Regions from separate parts of the uncultured Megamonas sp. genome, predicted to be linked through region 1. Evidence: riboswitches for the same ligand, from Rfam matches in the RefSeq annotation. Region 1 holds a riboswitch; each other region holds the start of a gene.
What was found. Region 1 has a riboswitch for cobalamin ahead of Q5I67_RS07030 (methylmalonyl-CoA mutase family protein). Riboswitches for the same ligand answer to the same signal wherever they lie in the genome.

Region 1 (8,059 bases):
CAATTATCGGATAAAGAAGCGACAGAAAAAGCTGTAGAATTATTAAATTTAGTAGGGATACCATTTGCCCAAAAAAGATTAAAAGATTATCCCCATCAATTCAGTGGCGGTATGCGTCAACGTGTGATGATTGCAATGGCACTTGCCTGTGAGCCAGAATTATTGATAGCAGATGAGCCAACAACAGCTCTTGATGTAACTGTGCAGGCACAAATTTTAGATTTATTGAAATCCTTACAAGAAAAATTGAATATGTCCATCATTATGATATCGCATGATTTAGGGGTTATTGCCAATATTTGCGATGAAGTAGCAGTTATGTATGCAGGGCAAATTGTAGAAAAAGCAAATGTTGATGATTTGTTTTATCATGCACATCACCCTTATACGAGAGGCTTATTAAAATCTTTACCTCATTTAAATTTAAATAAAGAAGATAAATTATATGTGATCGATGGACAGCCACCAGATTTAAAAGAAAGTATTGATTATTGTCCATTTGTCAAACGCTGTACAAAAGCAATGAAAATTTGTATGCAGTTGATGCCAGAAAAGACACAATTAAATAAAGATCATTATGTAAAATGTTGGTTGGAGCATGAATTTGCACCCAAAGAGAATAGGAAGGAATTTTGATGAATTTATTAGAAGTCAAAAATCTACATAAAGATTTTGTAGTGAAGCGTTCTTTTTGGGGAAGACCAAAACAGATTTTGAAAGCAGTAAATGATGTCAGTTTTTCTATAGAAGAGGGAAAAACATTAGGTCTTGTAGGTGAGTCAGGCTGTGGAAAATCAACTACAGGCAGGACTATTATCGGATTGTATAAACCGACAAAAGGCAAAATCATATTTGCAGGCAAAGATATTTCACAAAATAAAGAGATGACAAAAGATATTCAAATGATATTTCAAGATCCATATGCTTCATTAAATCCAAGAATGACAGTGGCAGATATCATTGAAGAGCCTTTGCTTGTGCATAATTTATATACAGATAAAAAACAAAGACAAGAGCGTATCTATGAATTGTTGGAATTAGTGGGATTGAGTAAAGAGCAGGCAAACCGTTTTCCTCATGAATTCAGTGGTGGACAAAGACAGCGTATCGGTATAGCTAGAGCACTTGCTTGTGAACCTAAACTGATTATTTGCGATGAGCCGATTTCGGCACTTGATGTATCTATTCAAGCACAAGTCGTAAATTTGCTAGAAAAATTACAGCATGAATTAGGTTTGACATATTTATTTATCGCTCATGATTTAGCTATGGTGCGTTATATCAGCCAAAAAGTAGCAGTTATGTATCTAGGGCAAATTGTAGAACTTGCTGATACAGAAGCTTTATATACAAATCCTCTACACCCATATACAAAAGCTTTGTTATCTTCAATTCCATTGCCAGATCCACAAAAAGAAAAACATAAACAGCGAATTATCTTGCAAGGTGAATTGCCAAGTCCGTTAAATCCGCCAAAAGGTTGTCCATTCAATACGCGTTGCCCAAAAGCTAAAGAAATTTGCGGACAGAAATTACCTGAAATGAAAATGATAAATAACAGATATGTACGTTGTCATCTTTATGATGAATAAGTAAAAAGCACTATAGTTTTTATGCTATAGTGCTTTTTTGTAGTATAGATAGATAAAATAAATTATTTTTTTTCGTTTAATTCAAAGATGATATCGCGAATTTGAGCAGCTCGTTCAAATTCTAAGTTGCGAGAAGCTTCTTGCATTTCTTTAGTTAAAGAAAGAATTAATTTCTTCTTTTCTTTAGCAGTCATTTTCAATTTTTTCTTTGGTTTTTCAGCATCATAACTTGCTTTTTCTTCTGCAACCATAGTAGTCTCAATGAGATTTTTTATTTTCTTTTGAATTGTCTTCGGTGTTATATGATGTTCTTGATTATATTTATCTTGGACTTCTCGACGACGCATAGTTTCATCAATGGCTTTTTGCATAGAATCGGTGATGCGGTCGGCGTACATGATTACTTTACCATGAGCATTTCTAGCAGCACGACCGATTGTCTGAATGAGAGATGTCTCTGAACGCAAGAAGCCTTCTTTATCAGCATCTAAGATAGCTACTAAAGAAACTTCTGGCATATCTAATCCTTCACGCAATAAGTTAATCCCTACGAGTACATCAAATTTTCCTAAACGCAAATCGCGAATGATTTCTGCTCTTTCAATAGTGGCAATATCAGAATGAAGATAACGAACTTTGATACCCATTTCTTTTAAATAATCAGTGAGATTTTCAGCCATTTTTTTAGTTAAAGTAGTGATGAGCACGCGTTCATTTTTCTTAGTGCGGATTTTTATTTCTCCAAGTAAATCGTCCATTTGCCCTTCAAGTGGGCGAATTTCTATTTCAGGATCTAATAAACCTGTTGGGCGGATTATCTGTTCTACTACTTGATTTGCTTGTGCTAATTCAAATGGTGCTGGTGTAGCAGAAACATAGATTATCTGATTGATATGATCGAGAAATTCTTCAAAGCGTAAAGGGCGATTATCAAAGGCAGAAGGCAGACGAAAACCATTAGCAACAAGTGATTCTTTGCGTGAGCGGTCGCCTGCATACATGGCTTTTATCTGGGGTATAGTAACATGAGATTCATCAATGACGATTAAAAAATCATCAGGGAAATAATCAAGAAGTGTATAAGGAGCTTCACCAGCTTTTCTGCCTGTCAAATGGCGTGAATAATTTTCGATGCCAGAGCAATATCCCATTTCTTCCATAGTTTCTAAATCATAATTTGTGCGTTGTTTTAAACGTTGAGCTTCTAAGAGTTTATTATCATCTTCAAGGATTTTTAATTGCTGTTGAAGCTCTTCTTGTATGGAGTCGATAGCTTCTTTCATATGTTCTTTAGAAGTTACATAGTGAGAAGCAGGGTAAATTAAAATATGTTTGCGTTGACCATAGACTTCACCAGTTAGAGTATCTACTTCTAAAATGCGGTCGACTTCATCACCAAAAAGTTCAATGCGGATGGCTCTATCACTATAACCAGCAGGAAAAATTTCAATGACATCGCCACGAACACGGAATTTACCACGGTCAAAATTTATATCATTGCGTTCATATTGAATAGAAACCAATTTTCGTAAAATATCATCACGAGGATATTCTTGACCTTCGCGCACAGATAAGACTAAATCATAATAATCTTCTGGTGAACCTAAGCCATAGATACAAGATACACTAGCAACAATGATGACATCACGACGTTCAAATAAAGAACAAGTTGCAGAATGGCGAAGTTTATCGATTTCATCATTGATGGAAGAATCTTTTTCGATATAAGTATCTGTTTGGGCAATATAAGCTTCTGGTTGGTAATAATCATAGTAACTGACAAAATATTCTACAGCGTTATGCGGAAAAAATTCTTTAAACTCACTAGCTAACTGTGCAGCTAGCGTTTTGTTATGAGCAATAACGAGTGTAGGTTTTTGGACTTTTTCAATTAATTTAGCAATAGTAAAAGTCTTTCCTGTACCTGTAGCACCTAATAAAACTTGCGATGTTTGACCATTTTGAATGCCTTGAGCTAGAGCTTCAATCGCTTGAGGTTGGTCGCCTGTAGGTTCAAAAGGTGCTTCTACTTTAAAGGAAATTTTATTTTCAGTTTGTAATGTATTTAATTTTGGTATGTGTACCATAAAATCATCTCACTTATAATATTAATATTTAGCTTTAATGATAAATGGAGAAGAATATTTTTTCAATATCATGATATAATTATTTTAATAAATTAAGAAAAGAGGTTATAAAAGTGATTTTTGGCAATATTAAATACGCAGATAAATATGATTTTTTGACAGAAAAAATAAAAGCTTGTTTCACTTATGCAAAAGAACATGATTTAGCTACATATGAAAAAGGTAGTTATAAAATAAATGGCGATGAGTTTTTTGTTAATATCGAAAACTATGCTACAGTAAAACGTGAAGAGCGTTTTTGGGAAGCACATAAAAAATATATTGATGTGCATGTGATTATTGAAGGTAAAGAAAGTATTGATGTGAACTTTTGCGATGATATGCAAATAAAATCATTTGATGAAAATCGCGATTTTGTGGAATTAACAGGTGAAGAAAAAGCTACTGTTAACTTAATCAACAAAGGTGATTTTTTAATTTGTTATCCAGAAGATGCTCATCGCACTGCTATTATTTGTCAACAAAGTCAAACTATAAAAAAAGCTATCTTTAAAATCAAATTATAAGAAAAAAATAGCATGCTTAGGATAATACTTAAGCATGCTATACGCATAATAATAAAACAATATAATGATTAGTTTGGAATTTTGAGCAATGATTACCTTATGTTTGCTGAAGACATAAAGTAAAACCGATAAATAAAAAACCCCTTTTCGCTTTGAAAAGAGGTGAATAGACGAATTGAGTAAATTTAAAAATTTACTGTCTAATCTCCTCCCCATCGCTCGCAGGTATGGCAATTAAAATAAATCAATTGCACACGGTGATTGTTAATCAGGCAGTTCTCCTGACTCGAGTTCATTACTATATCCAAGCCTTCCCAGTTTCCCAGTGACATATTTTGGATAAGTTCCCTCATACAGTGGCGGGACCGTTTCAGATTAGTGAATAATCACGTACTGAATTCCCTATTAAGTCCAAATGGACACCTGATTCATTGAACTATATTCAGTTCTTTTTTAGAATATCACTATATAGAATTTGTGTCAATACTCTATATAAAATAATTATCTTAAAATTATTTTAATTTATCGTTGACAAATATATAAAATAAAAAGTATAATAAAGGCGACAAGTTGATAATGAAACCTTATAGGTGCATATTTATGCTTAATAGGGAAGACGGTTAAAATCCGGCACGGTCCCGCCGCTGTAAAGAGGAGCAAACTTCATGAATGTCACTGGGAAACTGGGAAGGCGAAGTGAGCAATGATACTGAGTCAGAAGAACTGCCTATAAGAAGCATCGTCGTTTGACCTGCGAGAGACGGGGAGAGATGTAGTAGAATGTATATGTTTTTTATACATGTAAATTCTGATTATAATTTTCTACCGTTTTTCATATATTGTTTATGAAAAGCGGTTTTTCTGTTTATAGAGATAATCCATGAAGATGGCTCATGATTATCTTAAGCAAGTGCCATCGATGTATCATATTAATTTGTTGTAAATTATGTTTAATTTACTGAAAAATTTAATCATTATTATGATTAGCATAAATGCTTGAATAATTTAATAAAAATGGTAAATAATATTTGGGGAATATATATTACCAATCCAGCCATCACTAAATTTAGTGATGGCTTTTTTATAAATTTTATATTTAATATCTAGGTAGGAGGAACTCGAACCATTTATTAGATATATAAGAGTATTTATTAACTATTCAATAATAGTATTAAATTATCCCCTTAAATGAAAATGCAGAAGTAGAGAAGGGAAATTATTATATATGGAACAAGATAAAACACTTGGCGAAGAAATTCGACAAGAAGAACAACAAGAACAAGATATTCCTGCTGTTACTTTTGATGAGTTTGAAATTCCTTCATATGAAGAATGGAAAGAAGCTGTAGTGGTATTATTAAAGGGAAAACCTTTTGAAAAAAGTATGTTTACTAAAACTTATGAAGGTATTACATTAAACCCTATTTATCGTATGGAAGATTTGGAAGGGTTAACTCATAATAAGACTTATCCAGGAATGGAAAGTAATTTACGTGGAGCTAATGCTAGTGGTTATATACATAAACCATGGACAATAGCTCAAAAGTGTGATGCTAAAACTCCTAGTGAAGCCAATGAAATGGTAAAATATGAATTATTAAAAGGTTCAACAGCTGCAAGTGTAGTTTTGGATACAGCAACACGTAAAGGTTATGATGTAGATACAGCTAATAAAGAAGAAATCGCAGATATTGGTGTTTCTTTATCGACTTTATCAGATGTAAATAAATTATTAGATGATGTTGATTTAGAAAAATTTGAAATTGATATTTATGCAGGTGCTTCTAATATAGCATTACTTTCTGCTGTTGCAGTGGTGTGTGAACAGAAAAAATTATCACTAAAAAAACTTCATGGTGCTATTACAGCAGATCCTATTGGAGAATTAGCTTTAGATGGAAAGCTTACACGACCTCTTGATGAATATTATGATGAAATGGCTCATAGTATTTGTTGGGCAGAAAAATTTGCACCAGAATTAAAGACTGTAGTAGTAAATACAGATGTTTATCACAATGGTGGTGCAAATGATATCCAAGAAGTAGCATATGCCATGAATGAAGCTGTAACATATATGAAATCTATGGAACGACGTGGCATTGATGTGAATACTTTTTGTCGTCATTTACGTTTTCATTTTAGTATAGGTGCAAATTTTTTTATGGAAATTGCTAAATTACGCAGTGTGAAAATGATTTGGGCTCAAATTGTTAAAAATTGTGGTGGAGATGATATAGCTCAAAAAATTAATGTATATGTAAGTACATCGTCTTTTTGTCAAACAGTATATGATCCTTATGTAAATTTACTTCGTGCAGCTACACAATCATTTTCTGCTGTTGTTGGTGGTATGGATGGTATGTTTGTAAAGCCATTTGACCATTGTATACGTCCTAGTGATGAATTTTCTCGTCGTATTGCACGAAATATTCAAATTATGGAGCAACATGAATTTAATTTTATTCAACCAATAGACCCTGCTGGTGGTAGTTGGTATCTTGAACCATTGACAGAAGAGTTTACTCAAAAGGCTTGGGCAAAATTTCAAGAAATTGAAGCTCATGGTGGTTTAATAAAAGCTTTAGAAAATAATACTGTACAGATAGCTATTAATGAAGTATTACAAGCTCGTTTTAAAAATTTAGCAACAAGAAAAGATCGTGCTGTTGGTAATAATATGTATCCAAATATGACTGAAAAATTATTGGAAGTACCAGAAATTGATTTTGATAAAATTATAGCAGATAGAAAAATGGCACTTAAAGTTAATGTAAAAGTACGTGATAATGATTATGTTAAATTATTATTATCGGAAATTAGTAAACGTGATTTTAGTGAACATGGTTCATTAATAAATACAGTTAAACAGACTATTAAAGCGGGTGCCACTTTAGGTGAAATATCTACAGCACTTACAGGAGAGGCGACAGGTGAAGTTATAGAAGCTATTTTGCCACATCGCTGGACTGAAAGATATGAACAACTTCGTCATCGCACAGAAAAGTATCTAGAAAAAACAGGGGAAAATGTAAATATTTTCCTTGCTAATATGGGACCTATTCCACAGCATAAAGCACGTGCAGATTTTGTTACTTCATTTATGCAAGTAGCAGCATTTAATGTACTTACTAATAATGGTTTTCCAACAGTAGAAGAAGCTGTACAAGCAGCTATTGATTCAAATGCTGATGTAGCTATTGTTTGTTCTACAGATTCAACTTATTCAGAACTCGCACCAGCTGTTACTTCTGGTATTAAGGCTGTAAAACCTAGTATGAAAGTTTTTTTAGCAGGTGCACCAACACCAGAATTAAAAAAAGCATGCGATGAAGCGGGTATGGACGATTATATAAGTGTTCGTTCTAATTGCTATGAAACTTTACTTCGTATGCAAAAAGAAAAGGGGATGATTGAATAATGTCTAAAATACCAGATTTTACACAAATTCCTTTTCAGCAAGCAATACAGAGTGAGGTCGCTTTTGCTAAATGGAAAGAAAGTTTAAAAGCAGAAACTGGAAAATCTTTTGAGGAAAATTTTTATCGCACTATGGAGCAAATAGATGTAGCACCACTTTATGATGAAAATGTTTATAAAGATTGTAATCATTTAGATTTTGTAGCAGGTATTCCACCATTTTTGCGTGGTCCATATGCAACTATGTATGTAACAAGACCATGGACAGTACGACAATATGCAGGTTTTTCTACAGCAGAAGAATCAAATGCTTTTTATCGTAGAAATCTTGCAGCTGGGCAAAAAGGTTTATCTATTGCTTTTGACTTAGCAACACATAGAGGCTATGATTCAGACC
Region 2 (8,059 bases), on a different contig from region 1:
ATCAGCACCAGCGAGAATAGGAGCGTCGTTTATACCATCGCCGACAAAAAATACATTACCATGTTCTTGTCTGAGTGAGGATAATTTTTTCAATTTGTCTTCAGGTAAGAGTTTTGCATGAACTTTATCAATGCCTACTTCTTTAGCTACGGCATAAGCACTATGTTCATTATCACCTGTAAGCATAGCTGTAGTTAAACCTAATTTTTTCAATTTAGAAATAGTGGTTTTAGCATCATCTTTAATAGTATCACCGATGACGATAGAGCCAGCGTATTTATCATCTATGCCAATGAATATTTCTGTGCCATCGTTAATAGGTAAATCATCAGGTAAAGCAATATTAAATCGTTGCATTAAGCGTTTATTACCGCAATAAATTTTTTGCTTGTCGATAGTGCAGATTATACCTTCACCAGCAATTTCTTGATTATCAGTAGTAGCTTTTAAATTGAGTTGTTGTTTACTTGCTTCATTGATAATGCTGATAGCAATAGGATGAGAAGAAATTTTTTCACAACTAGCACAAAGAGCGAGCAGTTCTTCTTTTGTGTAATTATTTGCAGGATTTATGGTTTTAACTGTGAAATTACCATGAGTCAATGTACCTGTTTTATCCATGACGATAGTTTTTATATTTTTTAAAGCTTCTAAAGCTAGACCGCCTTTAAATAAAATTCCTTGTTTGGAACCGCTACCGATACCAGAGAAAAAGGCAAGTGGTACACTTAATACTAAAGCACAAGGGCAACTAATTACTAAAAAAGTCAAAGCGGTATAAATCCAATGTTCCCAATCACCTGTAATTAATGAAGGAATGACAGCTGTGACAAGGGCAACAGCAACAACAATTGGAGTATAAATTCTAGCAAAACGAGTGATGAATTTATCTATTTGAGGTTTGTTGGCAGCGGCATTTTCTACAGCTTGTAAAATGCGAGAAACCATTGATTCAGATAGAGGTTTTTCCACTTTCATTTTGATAGCACCAGAAATATTCAAACAGCCAGAGGTGAGGGAGCTATTAGGGGCAATTTTTATCGGTACAGGTTCACCAGTAACAGGTGATGTATCCAAACGACTTTCACCTTCAATGACAATGCCATCAACAGGAATTCTATCGCCAGCACGAACTAATAAAATATCGCCGACTTTGGCTTCACGAGCAGAGATAACAGAAATTTTATCACCTTGGAGTAGATTTACTGTTTCAGGTCGTAAGTCAACCGCGTCCATGATTTGACTGCGACTTTTTTCTGTAGCACGTTCTTCAAAATATTCGCCAATACGATAAAAGAGCATAACACCGACAGCTTCAGGATATTCTTTGATGGCAAATGCTCCTAAAGTAGCGATACTCATGAGGAAGTTTTCGTCAAAGACATTGCCATGAAATAAATTGGTGATGGCGGTTTTTAGTACATGGAAGCCTAAAATTAAATAAGCTACAATGTAAAGATAAAGTGTATATTGATCAGGCACAAGCGAGGTAAATTCGCCAATGATAAACAAAATGGCACCGAATACAATTTCAATAATATCAATGGTTTTTTCATCAAGAATTTTTTTCGTATTTTGATGAGATTTTGAAGAAACATCATCAGCATTTATGATTTTTATACCATTTTCAATGGAATTAGCTATTTTATTTATTTGAGGTAGAAGTGCGTCAGGATTTTGAGCTACTATTTTTAATTTTTTAGTAGCAAAAGTTAATTGAGCAGATTGGATTTCAGGTAATTCATTTAATTTTTTTTCTATTTTAGCACCACAGTTGGCACAATCTAAGTTTTCAATTAGATAGATTTTTTCTGCATAGTTAGAAGTAGAATTAGAAGTATTTTCTTCAAGTTGAGAGATTATGGTGCCAGGTTCAATTTTATCTGCTATTTTTTGAATAGTAGGTAATAATTCATCGGGATTTTTGGCTATTAGCGTTAATCGCTTAGTTAAAACGGAAATAGTAGCATTATCAACATCGGAAAGTTCGTTGATTTTTCGTTCAATTTTAGCAGCACAATTAGCACAATGGATATTTATTGTGTAAATTTTTTGCTTGTGATTATTATTATCAATAAATAAATTAGAAGTAGTAGCCATATGTACGCCTCTTTTCTAGAATTATCATTTTATACCCCATGGGGTATTATTTTTTACGTCTTTAGTATACCCTATGGGGTATATCTTGTCAATAATGAATATCAATAATAATAAATTTTATTTGACTAAATGTAAATTTTCGTTAGAATTGTTATAAATATTTTAATAGATTTTATAAAAAATAAGGAGATGCTTTTTATGAATGATAAAGAAAATATTTATTTTCGTTTAGCCCAAATAGATGATGCAGAAAAATTAGTAGAAATTTATGCTCCCTATGTAAAAAACACGAATATCACTTTTGAATATGAAGTGCCAACAGTTGACGAATTTAAACAGCGTATAACAAAAATAATGTCAAAATTTCCTTATATTGTAGCTTGTATTGGTGATGAAATAGTGGGTTATACATATGCTTCAACATTCAGAAGTCGTAGAGCTTATGATTGGTGTGTAGAAACTTCTATTTATATTAATGAAAAATATCAAGGCAAAAAAATAGGAGAGTTTTTATATACGAAATTAGAAGCAATTTTAAAATTGCAAAATATAACGAATTTAGTAGCAAGCATAACATATCCCAATCCGCAAAGTATAGCTTTTCATGAAAAATTTAATTATAAGAAGATAGCTCATTTCACAAAATGTGGTTATAAGCAAAATTGTTGGTACGATATGATTTTTATGGAAAAAATGATAAATGAGCATTTAGTTCCAGCCAAAGAAATTATTTATTTACCTGATTTAGATAAAAATTTAGTAGAAAAGATATTGCAGAAATGATAATTTGATTTGCAGTATTAAAAGATAATGCCTATAATATAAATATATTAAATTAAATAGAGATAGGTGCGTAAGCTTAATAAGGAAACTGGAAGAGCCAGTACGGTCCCGCCACTGTAAGGGGAGCTATTTTCAATTATGTCACTGAAATAATTTATTTTGGGAAGGCGAAAATTAGCGAGGAACCTAAGTCAGGAGACTTGCCTATTGGAAAAACACCGTGAAATTTATAGATGATATATTTTTCAGACTCACGAGAGATGGGCAGGTGGAGAATTTTTCGTAGAAATACGGGATAAGTCTATCTCCCTGCCCAAAGGGAGATTTTTTTATGCGTAAAGAAATGAAAAGTGGCTATACAACAGGTTCTTGTGCAGCTGCTGGTACAAAAGCTGCTATACTTGCTTTACAGGGAAATGTGGTTCAAGAAATTGAATTATACGCTTTAAGTGGAGAATTATTGCATATTCCCATTAAAAATGTAGAGCTTACATCAACTGGAGCAAAGGCAGAAGTCATAAAAGATGCTGGTGATGACCCAGATATCACACATGGAGCTTCTGTATTTACGGAAGTAAAAATAAATAAAGATGATGATAAAATCAATTTTTATGCTGGTTTAGGTATTGGAAAAGTTACAGAGGCAGGTTTGTCTATTCCGCCAGGAGAGCCGGCAATAAATCCAGGGCCACGAAAAATGATGACGAAAGTCGTTCGTGAATTGTTGCCAGAAGGTTATGGTTGTGATATTACTATTTCTATTCCTAAAGGAGTGGAACTAGCGAAGAAAACACTTAATCCTATATTAGGTATAGAAGGCGGTATTTCTGTAATTGGCACTACTGGCGTAGTGCGTCCAATGTCTGAAGAAGGCTTTAAAAATTCACTTACACCGCAGATTTCTGTAGCCAAAGCAAATGGATTTGATGATATTATTTTTGTTCCTGGAAAAATTGGTGAAAATATCGCTAGTAAATTAAATCTTCCAGCAAAAGCTATGGTGCAGACAAGTAATTTTATCGGTCATATGTTGGAATTTGCTGCTGATGAAGGAATAAAATCAGTGCTTTTATTTGGTCATTTAGGTAAATTAGTAAAAGTAGCTGGAGGAATTTTCTACACACATAGTAAAATAGCTGATGCTCGCTTGGAAATATTAGCTTCTTATGCTGCTCTTTTAGGTATGGATAAAAAAGGCGTAGAAGAAATTTTTAAAGTGAAGACAACAGAAGCAGCTATGCCAATCATTGAAAGATATGGATTGGTAGAAAAAGGTTTTTATGATTTATTAGCTAAAAGAGCTAGTCTTCGCAGTGAACAACATGTATTTAATGCTTTCAAAGTAGGAACTGTGATGGTTACTTTGAAAGGTGAAATTTTGGGCATGGACGATAATGCAAGAGAAATAGGTGGTAGATTAGGTTGGAACATAAAATAATTGTGGCTGGAATTGGTCCAGGGGCGAAAGAATATGTCATTCCTATGGCTATGCAAGCTATAAATGAAGCAAAAGTTTTAGTTGGAGGAACAAGAGCATTAAATGAATTTTCTCATCAAGGTCAAAAAACTTTTGCCATAAAAGCAGATATCACTGCTGTGATGGATTTTATAAAAGTAGAATTAAACGATAATGATGTAGTAGTAATGGTATCTGGCGATCCTGGATATTATTCTTTGTTAAGTGCTTTGCGTAAGAATTTTCCTTTAGAAAATATAAAAGTAATCCCAGGGCTAAGTTCTATGCAAACAGCTTTTGCCAAGATAGCACTTCCATGGCAAGAAGCTAGTCTACTTAGTTTTCATGGACGTGTACCGAGTGATGAAGACTTAAAATATTATCCAGGTCGCATAATCGGTATGCTTACAGATAATAAATTTAATTCTAATGCTATAGCCACATATTTGATAGCAAGAGGCTGGGATAAAAATGCGAGAGCATATATTTGTTCTAGACTTTCTTATCCTGATGAAAAGATAGTCAGCTTATCTTTAGATGAAGCACAGACAAAAGCATGTGCGAGTCATTGTGTGATGATAGTTGAAGGTTAATATAAAATTATAAATAGAAAGTTGGTGCATATTTGAATTTACCAGGAATAGCAGATGAAGAATTTATTCGCGATAAAGTGCCAATGACAAAAGAAGAAATTCGCATTTTGACGATGTGCAAGGCAAAAATTCGTCCTGACAATGTCATTTGGGATATTGGTGCTGGTACAGGCTCTTTATCTATTGAAGCGGCTTTACTTGCTCCTCAAGGAGAAGTTTATGCTATAGAGAAAAAAGATTTAGCTGTTGATTTATTACATCAAAATATTGCTAAATTTAAATTGGAAGATAAAGTTAAAGTCATTGCCACAGAAGCACCAAAAGGATTAGATGAATTGCCAAATTGTGATGTAGTATTTATCGGTGGCAGTGGCAAACATATGTTTGAGATTTTAGATATAATTGATAGCAAATTAAATGAAGGTGGACGCATTATCGTAAATGCGGTGACAATCCAGACAATATCTGAAATCACAACATATATGAAGCAAAAAGAAAATTACACTTATGAAGCAATTCAAGTACAAGTAAATCGTTTAAGACAAATCGGTTCATACGATATGTTCAATGCACAAAATCCAGTTTATATTGTTACTTGTAAAAAACTAAAATAAGTAAAATAAGATGAATTAGGGAGGATATTTTTTATGGTTTATATTATTGGTGCAGGCCCTGGGGATCCTGAACTTATTACAGTTAAAGGTCAAAGATTATTAAAAGAAGCAGATGTAATTATTTATGCTGGTTCTCTTGTAAATCCTGCATTATTAGATTATGCAAAAGCAGATTGTGAAATTTATAATAGTGCTTCTATGACTTTAGGCGAAGTTATTGAAACAATTACAGCAGCAGAACAAGAAGGCAAAATGACAGTTCGACTCCATACTGGTGACCCTGCAATTTATGGTGCTATTCAAGAACAGATGGACGAATTATCTCGTCGCAATATTGAATATACAGTAATTCCTGGTGTAAGTTCTTTCTTAGCTACAGCAGCAGCTTTAAAACAGGAATATACACTTCCTGAAATTTCTCAGACTGTAATCATCACACGCAATGAAGGTAGAACACCTGTTCCTGAAAAAGAAAAATTAAAATCTTTAGCAGCTCATCAAGCTACTATGTGTATTTTCTTGAGTGTGCATATGATTTCTGAAGTAGTAGAACAGTTGATTGAAGGTGGCTATGAACCATCTACACCTATTGCTATCGTGCAGAAAGCTTCTTGGCCTGAACAAAAAATTGTACGTGGAACACTTGAAACTATTGCCGATATTGTTAAAGAAAATAATATTTCTCGTACAGCTATGATTGTTGTAAGTAAATGTTTAGATACAGAATATGCAAAATCTCGTCTTTATGCACCAGAATTTAGTCATATGTATCGTCAAGGTACAGATAAAGCTTAATGAAATATGCAATTATTACTGTAACTAAAAATGGTGCTGATTTAGCTTGTAAATTGCAAAATACCTTGAAAACTTGTGATATCTATGTAAAAAAAGATAGATATGATATTAGTTTAACTGGTCATATATATGAGTATGACAAAATGAGTGAAGTGATAAAAAATATTTTTGCTGAGTATGAAGCAATTATATTTTTCACTTCGACAGGTATTGCCGTGCGAATGATAGCACCATTTATCGTGCATAAAGTCAAAGATCCAGCTGTAATAGTTTTAGATGAAAAAGCTAATTTTGCGATAAGTTTGTTATCTGGTCATTTGGGTGGAGCAAATGAACTTACGTTGAAGATTGCTGATATATTAAATGCTATGCCAGTTATTACTACAGCGACAGATACGAATAAAATAATTGCTCCTGATGTGGTGGCAAGAAAATATAATTTAGTGCCTTATCCTTTAGAACATATAAAAATAATTAATTCAGCATTAATTCAACAGCAAAAAGTTATTTATTATGTAGATAAAGATTTAGAGCAAAGTGAACAGATGATAATCGATTTGGCTAGAGATTTTAAGATTGAAGCTAAATTGATTGATGTAGAAGAACTTGATAGGCAAAATGATTTTTGCGTATTTATCACAGATAAACGACAAGTGCGAGAAAATATATTATTTTTAACGCAAAAACAATTGATAATTGGCGTTGGTTGTCGTAAAGATGTTGAATTAAATCTTGTGGAACAGGCAATAAATGAAGCAAAAAAAATGGCAGATTGTGAAGATTTAAAAATCAAAGCTTTAGTTTCTACAATCGTCAAGCAAAATGAAAAAGCTTTGTATCAATGGGCAGAAAAATATAAAGTAGAAACCCATTTTTATGATAATACAATCATGCAAAATGTGATTGATAAATATAAATTACCTGAATCTAATTTTGTGAAAAAACAAATTGGTATAGGAAATGTATGTCAAGCTGCTATATTGGCATATAATGAGAGGGCAAAAATAATTTTGCCGAAAACAAAATTTGAGAAAGTGACGGTGTCCTTAGCATGGGAATGATTAAAGTAATTGGAATTGGTCCAGGTGGTAAAGAGGATATGACTCCTCGTGCTTTAAATGCTATTTTAGAAGCTGATACAGTAGCAGGATATAACACATATATTAAATTGATTAAACATCTTTTAGATGGAAAAAATGTAATTGGCACAGGAATGATGCAAGAAGTTGACCGTTGCAAAATGGCTATTGAAGAAGCTGTAAAAGGTCATAATGTTGCAGTAGTTTCAAGTGGTGACTCTGGTGTATATGGTATGGCAGGTCTTGTCTTAGAATTATTATTGAAATTGCCAAAAGAAGAAAGACCACAAGTTCAGATTGTAGCAGGACTTTCTGCTGTAAATGCAGCCGCTGCTGTATTAGGTGCTCCACTTATGCATGATTTTGCAATCATCAGCCTAAGTGATTTATTGACTCCATGGGAATTGATTAAAAAACGTGCAGACCTTGCAGCTCAAGGCGATTTTGTAATTGGTTTATACAATCCAAAAAGCCATAAACGCGTACAGCATATCGAAGAAATTCGTGAAATCATGTTAAAATATAAAGACCCTAAAACTCCAGTTGGCATTGTAAATAGTGCAAGCCGTGAAAATGAAACAATGGTTATTTCTGATTTAGAAAACTTCACCAAAGAAGATATCAATATGTTTTCTATGG
Region 3 (8,059 bases), on a different contig from region 1:
AACCTGCTACCGATACAGCACTTGCTGCCAATAATGCTCCTATAGCAGTCAAATAAATACGTGTTAATTCCACATTTACCCCTAGAGCTTTTGCTATATCATCACCCAATTGCAAAATATTTAAATGGCGTGAACCCAGCATTGCTAAAATAAATCCAATCAGAGCATAAGGCCAAATAATATCTACATGTGGCCACGAACGAGCCGATAAGCCCCCTACCATCCACATCAAAGCACCATGTATTCTATCACTATATAAAACTAAAATAGCAGAAATACCTGCACCTAAAAATGCTGATACTGCCACCCCTGCCAAAATAATACGCAATGGTCTTATGCCATTTTTCCATGCCAATAAATAAATGCAAATGGCTGCAATCATAGCACCGACAAAAGCTATAGGCGTTATTAAATATTCCATAGCAGGAAATAATACAATCACTAAAATACCTGTAAGCCCTGCCCCTGAAGAAATCCCTATGATATGCGGATCAGCTAAAGGATTTTTCATCACGGCCTGTAAAATAGCTCCTGCCATAGCCAAATTCATACCTACTAATCCCGCCACTATCGTTCTTGGCAATCTAATATTGTATAAAATCTGTTGGTGAGGACTATTTACACCATCGATAAAAATATTTTTTAATTCACTTATTGGAATAGCTACTGCTCCACTCACTATACTGCAAATAATGCCTGAGCAAGCTAAAATGGCGAATACTATCATCATTAGTATTCGCCATTTATTAATCGCTATGCCAAATTTTGTAGTTTGTAAAACTTCTTGTTTTTGCATAGTCATATCATTTCACCATCAATTAAATTTATCTGGATAAGCAAGCTTAGCCATAGTTTCAACCGCTTCTGGATAATGAATACCTGGACTTAATAAAAACATTTCCTGTGGTAAGAAATACACTCTTTTTTCTTTTACTGCTGGAAGAGTTTGCCATGCTGGATTATTTTCTACATTCTCCATCATAGATTTCTTTATAGTCTCTAGTTTTCCCATACTTGTAACAAAGATAACATCTGGATTTGCTGATACTAATGTCTCCAAACTATAAGGTGCAGAAGTTGGATTGCTTTCTAATGGAGTCAATCCTTTCGCTATATTTTCAAATTCCAAGATTTCCGCTGTTGAACCAGCAATACTACCTTCTAATTGTACAGTTACATTTTGAGCTGTACTATGTAGTATCGCTATGCGTTTATGTTCATTCGGCAATTTAGCTTTTATTTCTGCTATTTTATTATCCATATCTTGTATCAAAGTTTTTGCTTTATCTGGATTTCCTGCAATTTGCCCCAAAACATCAACTGTATGTTTTACTTGGTCATACGTACGCATTTCAAGTACAACTACAGGAATACCATTTTCTTCAAAAGTAGATACAAATTTATCATTCATACCTTTATAAGCAATTACTAAATCTGGTTGAGCTTCTATTACTTTTTCAATATTAATATTATAAACATTTCCTACCTGTGGTAGATCTTCATCTTCTTTGGGAATACCAGTCTTTGCCGATACTCTTGCTACAACATTTCCATCAACAGCATGAAGTGGTTCCAAAAAAGATGCCGATAATGGTACTATTCTTTCTGGTTTTTTCGTCAAAACTACTTGTCTATCAGCATCATCTGTAATAGTTAAATAACTATCAGTTCCACTTGAAACATTTTTTTCCTCTGTTTGACTACCACAACCAACTAATATCACGGAAAAACATATTACTAAAGCTAATATACAAAACAAACCATTCAATTTTTTCATAGTAACATTATCTAAGGCAATTAAATACCTTTACTCCTTCTAGTCAAAATAGTTGATAAATAATTTAATTTTTTATCTTTTTGTGCTTGTAAATCATCTATTATTTCTTCATCTGGAAGACCACAACGACTTACAAGTACAGCATTATCTATCATATCATTTTCAGCTAAAGCATCTACTACTTCAGGATAATTTTTATAAACTTTCATCATTACCACATTATTAGAAACAGCTAAAGCTTTATCAATAGTTTCTTTATCAGCAGTTGCTGGAATTACACTGATGATATCATTGCCTTCAACTAAAGGATAACCTAATTTACTGCCAATTGCACAAAATGCTGGCACACCTGGAATAGTTTCAATATTTATATCTTTTTCTTTTGCTAAAAGACGATATACATAAATATATGTACTGTAAAACATTGGATCGCCTAATGTTAAAAATACTACATTTTTTCCAGCTTGTAATAAAGCTAAAATCTCTTCTTTATTTTTTTGCCATGCATCAGTAGTTTCAAAATTAACTACCATTGGAAAAACTTGATATACGATTTCAATATCATCTTTTAAATAAGGTTTAGCTATGCTTAAAGCTACGCTACCATCTTTTTTTTCTGTTTTTGGTGCAATGAGCACATCAGCTTTTTCAATAGCCTTAATAGCTTTCATTGTCAATAATTCTGGGTCTCCAGGACCTACACCAATACCATAAAAAGTTCCTGCCATGATTAAAAATCCTCCTGCATAAAAAGGTATGTGACAAAATTTGCCACATACCTTACTGTATTACATTTTGCATATTTTAGTAGAAACTAAATTACTTAATAAAATAATGCTCTTATTTATTTTACACTTGGCATATAAAAGCGTCAAGCATACAGGATTTATTCAAAATCTATTATTTTTCTGCTTCAAGAGCGTTCCATGCTTCATTTGCTCTATCTACAAATAATTGACGAACGTTTTGGTTTTCACCAAGACCATGAATGTATGCGTCTACTTTAATACCTTCTTTTTCTAAGATGGATTTATGAGAATCTTCTTCTGCACCAGCCATATCATTATTTGCATGATCACCTGCAACCATCATAAGAGGCATCATTGTAACATGATTGATACCTTTTGCTTTTAATTGAGGAATAATATCTTCAAGAGATGGCCAGCCTTCAACTGTATAAATCATTACTTTACCATCATAAAGTTTATTTAAACGATCTTGCATTACAGAATAATAAGCATTAGATGGATCTGGTGTACCATGTGCCATCACTAATACTGCATCTTTTTTACCTAATTTTGGCATTTGAGAACCAATTGCTTGCATTACTGCTTCAACGTCATCTCTTTGACCTTCTTGACCCATCCAATACATAAGAGGTGTACCAATAGTCATTTTTTTGAATTGTGTTTTATAGATATCATATACAGCTGTTTTATAAGCATATTCCATACCAGGAATGATATCTAAGGAAGTAAGTGCTATGCGATTATAGCCTTCAGCTTTTAATTGAGCTAATGCTTCTTCTGGTGTAGGAATAGTAATACCTTCATTTGCTTTTACACGGTCAATAATAATATGAGAAGTAAATGCTAATACAACTTTTGTATTTGGATGTGCTTTTTGAATTTCTTCTACAGTAGCTTCAATTGTTTTTGCACGAGTATCTTTGTATGTTGTACCAAAGCTCATTACTACAATAGCATCTTTATTTGGAGCTTTTTGAAGTTCTGCATCAGTTGTATTATATGTACGTACACCGATTTCAGAAGCTTGTAAAAGTGCAGGAGTTGCTGTTTTTACTTCTGGATTTAAACTATATCCTGCTGCAAAAGATGTTGCAGATACTCCTGTTAAAGCTACACATGCCATAGATGCGATTAACATTTTTTTCCATTTAGCTTTCATATCGTTCTTTCCTCTCTTAGCTGAGTTATCCCCTTTATGCTACAATTTGCTTTTAAGCTAGGTTAAAAGTCATAAAAAAAATGAACCTTCTGCGCGCTCAAAGGTTCATTTCTAGTATAAAAAATCTCTACATGGAATTATACCGATGTAGAGATAGCCTTATACTGTAATAAATCTCCTACCTATCTCTCGCAGGTCATAACGGTGATTGACAAATAGGCAGTTCTTCTGACTTAAGTTCATCGCTCCTTCAAGCCTTCCCAAGAAAATCTCAGTGACATATTTTGAAGTTGCTCACTTTCACAGCGGCGGGACCGTAGCAGCTTTTACTGCTTTCTCTATTAAGCCCAAAAGGGGCACCTATTCCACTCAATAAATATAAAATTGTTAGAAAAATAATTTCATTTTTACAATAACACTTAAGAGTATATCTGTCAAGACATTATTTATGTTCATCTACCATAGTCTCTGTAGCCAAACCAAATTTAGTTATCCCCACAGCTTTAAATTTATCTAATAATGCCATAATTTTTCCATAATCTACATTTTCATCAGCACGAATTACTACAGCAAAATTATTATTTTCTTCATATTTTTCTTTTGCACCTTGAAGTAATGTATCTTCATCTATCAATTTATTTTCTAAATACAAAGTGCCATCAGCTTTCATCGTGACTAAATAATTAACATTTGTTTGACTTTGGGCATTTTGTACTTTAGGCATATTTACAGGAATAGTTTTTAAATCCACCATATATAATGTACTAAGCATAAAAAATACCAATAAGAAAAACATTATATCAATCATTGGTATAATCATAACCTCAGGCTTAGAAAAAGCTCTTCTATCTTTTAATCGCATGATTATTCACCTCTAGTTATATAACCTTCAATTAGTGAAAACGCTTGTTCCATATCTGTTACAATACGGTCTACTCTTTGCACAAAATAAGCATGAATAGCTAAAGATACAATTGCTACACAAAGTCCTGTAGCTGTCGCAATTAAGGCTTCACCAACCCCTCCAGTGATAGCTATAGCTTGACCTTCTTGAAGATTAAATACACTAAAAGCTGAAATCATTCCCACTATTGTTCCCAATAAACCCAAAAGAGGAGCCATAGTAACGATTACATTTAAATAATATAATCTTTCCTTAAATTTAGAAATACTAATGCCTGATTGTACTTCCAATAACATCATCAAATTTATATTTTTATTTTGCATTTTACTAAATGCAAAATTCACCAATGATGCCAAATCCCCCTTAGTATTTTGTGCTAAAGCTTTTGCTTCTTCGATTTTATTATTAATCATCAATTTATAAAATTTTTGTGTAAAATCTCTACCAGAATCAGCTTTTGTAAAATATAATAAACGTTCTATGCCAATAGTTATAATAAAAATTGAACATATTAGCAATATATACATTACTAATCCGCCTTTATGAAAATATTCTACACCTTGCATCAATAAGTCCATAAAAAGACCTCCTATTAAAATCTAGCTTTTTACGCTATAATTTATTCATACTAATAATAAGCTTATCAAATATAGCTGTCAAACCTAAAATCAAAAATATTCATCTATCTAATATCAAAAAGGAAGTATGTTTATGTTTACAACTAAAATTTATATCAAACAGCAAAACATGCAAGAATTTATCTCAAATTATCAAGATATTGATAAATTCTTAGGTTATTGCAAACAATGTAATAATTATAATCATAAATGGTCTTGTCCACCACTTAGTTTTAATCCTAAAACTTATTTAAATAAATATAAATCTATTTATCTAGTTGCTGTACAATTAAATTACACTGAGGATACTATAAATAGTTTAACTACTAAAGAAGAAATCAGTTCTTTTACGCGTAAAACCTTACGTAAAACAAAAAATGAATTAGCTACTGCTCTACTAAATTTAGAAAATGATAATACAATTTCTCTATCTTCTGGCGGTTGTAGTTATTGCTGTAAATGCAGTAGAGATGATAATAAACCTTGTAAACACCCAGATAAAATGCGTCATTCCCTTGATTCTTTTGGCATAGATTTAGGAAAAGTAACTGAAGATGTATTTAATATTAAATTACTTTGGGGTTTAGATAAATTGCCTAAATATCATGTATTAATTCATGCATTAATTACTAATGAAATAATACCTACAAAAACTATATTTGATACTATAAACAAAAACAGCGTATAACTATTATAGTTATACGCTGTTATTTTAAAAAATATTCTTTCCCCCTAAGTTAAGGGAAAATATATAAAGTTATGGGGGAAAGAGAGAGAGTTAACAAATTATTTTAATTTCCACATAATGTCGGAAAGCATGAGCTGATCTTTAAATTTATCCATATCTAAGTCTTTAGTAATATGAACAAATTCAATACCCATCATATTAGCCCAATCGCGAAGTTGTTCAGCAGTTACAGTGTAACTGATAACGCTATGATGTGCACCACCTGCTAAGATCCAAGCTTCACCTGCTTCTTCAAGGCTTGGCAATGGTTTCCACATTACACGAGCAACAGGAAGATTTGGCATTGGCATAATAGGTTTTACGCATTCAACATCATTTACGATAAGACGCATTCTACCGCCCATATCTACAATAGTAGCTACAATAGCACTGCCTGCTTTACCTTCAAATACAAGACGAGCTGGAGCATCTTTACCGCCGATACCAAGTTCATGAACTTCAATTTTTGGAGTATCAGCTGCAACACTTGGGCAAACTTCAAGCATATGAGCACCGAGATTATAGCTATCTTCACCGTTTTTACCGAAATGATAAGTATAATCTTCCATCAAAGCAGTACCTTCATCAATACCCTGTGCCATAGTTTTCATAACTGCAGTGAGGCAAGCAATTTTCCAATCGCCTTCAGGTCCAAAACCATAACCTTGACCAGTTAAATCTTGTGTTGCAAGACCTGGGAGTTGTTCCATACCATAAAGGTCTTCAAATGTATTTACAAAGCCATCTGCGTTATTATCTTCTAAGAATTTTTTGATAGCAACTTCAACTTTTGCCTGATAACGTACAGATGCGATATTATCTGTATTCATTACATATTTAGATTTATATTCAGCTACTTGAGCATCAATCTGTTCTTCTGTTACAGCATTGATATACTGTACTAAATCACCAACAGCCCAAGTATTTACAGACCAACCAAATTTAATTTCTGCTTCTACTTTATCGCCTTCAGTAACAGCAACATTTCTCATGTTATCACCAAAACGAATAACTTTTAAATCAGCACTAGCAATTACACCAATTGCAGTACGCATCCATGTAGCAATTTTTTTCTGAACAGCTTCTGTTTCCCAATAACCAACAACAACTTTACGAGCAAGACGCATACGAGTACCAATGAAACCATGTTCACGGTCACCATGTGCAGACTGATTTAAGTTCATAAAGTCCATATCAATTCCTTCATTTGGAATTTCTTGATTATATTGTGTATGAAGGTGAAGATATGGTTTTTGTAATTTTTTAAGACCTCTAATCCACATTTTGGATGGGGAGAAAGTATGCATCCATGTAATAATACCAGCACAAGTATCATCATAGTTTGCATCCATTACAAATCTATCGATAACTTCAGCAGTAGTACCTACAGCTTTGAATTCAATTTTAGCTGGAAGTTTACCAGAAGCATTCAAACCATCTACCATTTTTCTTGCGTCATCTTCAACAGCTTTTAAAGCTTCAGGTCCATATAAAAACTGGCTGCCTACGATAAACCAAAATTTGTAGTCTTGTAATTTTTTCATAAAAAAACAACTTCTTTCTTTAAAAAATTATAACTTATCTTATTACTTGCAAATAATTCTAATTTAAATCTATGTCGTATATTCAATATTATTACTTATTAGAAAATTATAATATATAATTGTCATACAACATGGTTTTATTATAGCATGTATGTTATACAATTTTCAATAGCAAATTGAAAAAATTTTTATAAATTTTTTCAATCTTTTTAACAATTCAATTATATAAACAACTTTTCGTAAACTTTTACTCATCCTTTTCTATCTTATTAACGGAAATTATTTTTCTCAAATATTTTTCCTAAATAAAAAAATTCAAAAAAAAGTAAAAATTATTTACAACAGGCACTTGTCAAATAAAAAAAACTATAGTACAATTGCTTTTGTCAAAAATATCATACAACTTGATGAAATTATTTAAATTAGTATGATATTTATAATTGTCTGTTAATTCTATAAACAAGAAAAGGTAGGTTTTATTTCATGTCCACAGCTATTAACACAGAAGCGCTTCAACAAAGTAAACGTATGCGTAAATTAGTATCTGTTGCAGCCGGTATGGCTGGTTTGTTGTTCGGTCTT

Region 2: linked by a shared signal. The riboswitch ahead of cbiD (cobalt-precorrin-5B (C(1))-methyltransferase CbiD) and the one ahead of Q5I67_RS07030 (methylmalonyl-CoA mutase family protein) in region 1 are both predicted to bind cobalamin.
Region 3: linked by a shared signal. The riboswitch ahead of Q5I67_RS02665 (sirohydrochlorin cobaltochelatase) and the one ahead of Q5I67_RS07030 (methylmalonyl-CoA mutase family protein) in region 1 are both predicted to bind cobalamin.

What each region holds. Positions count from the first base shown of each region.
Region 1 covers NZ_CAUBSM010000008.1:4,388-12,446, reverse strand. The annotation lists gene Q5I67_RS07050 (ABC transporter ATP-binding protein) at 1-636, shown strand, start outside; gene Q5I67_RS07045 (ABC transporter ATP-binding protein) at 636-1,592, shown strand; gene uvrB (excinuclease ABC subunit UvrB) at 1,655-3,679, opposite strand; gene Q5I67_RS07035 (YhcH/YjgK/YiaL family protein) at 3,793-4,245, shown strand; cobalamin riboswitch at 4,499-4,687, opposite strand; cobalamin riboswitch at 4,817-4,991, shown strand; gene Q5I67_RS07030 (methylmalonyl-CoA mutase family protein) at 5,471-7,663, shown strand; gene scpA (methylmalonyl-CoA mutase) at 7,663-8,059, shown strand, end outside.
Region 2 covers NZ_CAUBSM010000006.1:63,337-71,395, reverse strand. The annotation lists gene Q5I67_RS06465 (heavy metal translocating P-type ATPase) at 1-2,100, opposite strand, end outside; gene Q5I67_RS06460 (GNAT family N-acetyltransferase) at 2,299-2,883, shown strand; cobalamin riboswitch at 2,931-3,106, shown strand; gene cbiD (cobalt-precorrin-5B (C(1))-methyltransferase CbiD) at 3,215-4,321, shown strand; gene cbiE (precorrin-6y C5,15-methyltransferase (decarboxylating) subunit CbiE) at 4,306-4,932, shown strand; gene cbiT (precorrin-6Y C5,15-methyltransferase (decarboxylating) subunit CbiT) at 4,965-5,546, shown strand; gene cobM (precorrin-4 C(11)-methyltransferase) at 5,580-6,341, shown strand; gene Q5I67_RS06435 (cobalt-precorrin 5A hydrolase) at 6,341-7,402, shown strand; gene cobJ (precorrin-3B C(17)-methyltransferase) at 7,393-8,059, shown strand, end outside.
Region 3 covers NZ_CAUBSM010000002.1:139,512-147,570, forward strand. The annotation lists gene Q5I67_RS02650 (iron ABC transporter permease) at 1-802, opposite strand, end outside; gene Q5I67_RS02655 (ABC transporter substrate-binding protein) at 815-1,777, opposite strand; gene cobI (precorrin-2 C(20)-methyltransferase) at 1,798-2,505, opposite strand; gene Q5I67_RS02665 (sirohydrochlorin cobaltochelatase) at 2,678-3,685, opposite strand; cobalamin riboswitch at 3,886-4,064, opposite strand; gene Q5I67_RS02670 (biopolymer transporter ExbD) at 4,128-4,547, opposite strand; gene Q5I67_RS02675 (MotA/TolQ/ExbB proton channel family protein) at 4,550-5,167, opposite strand; gene Q5I67_RS02680 (DUF2284 domain-containing protein) at 5,301-5,894, shown strand; gene araA (L-arabinose isomerase) at 5,993-7,477, opposite strand; gene Q5I67_RS02690 (sugar porter family MFS transporter) at 7,961-8,059, shown strand, end outside.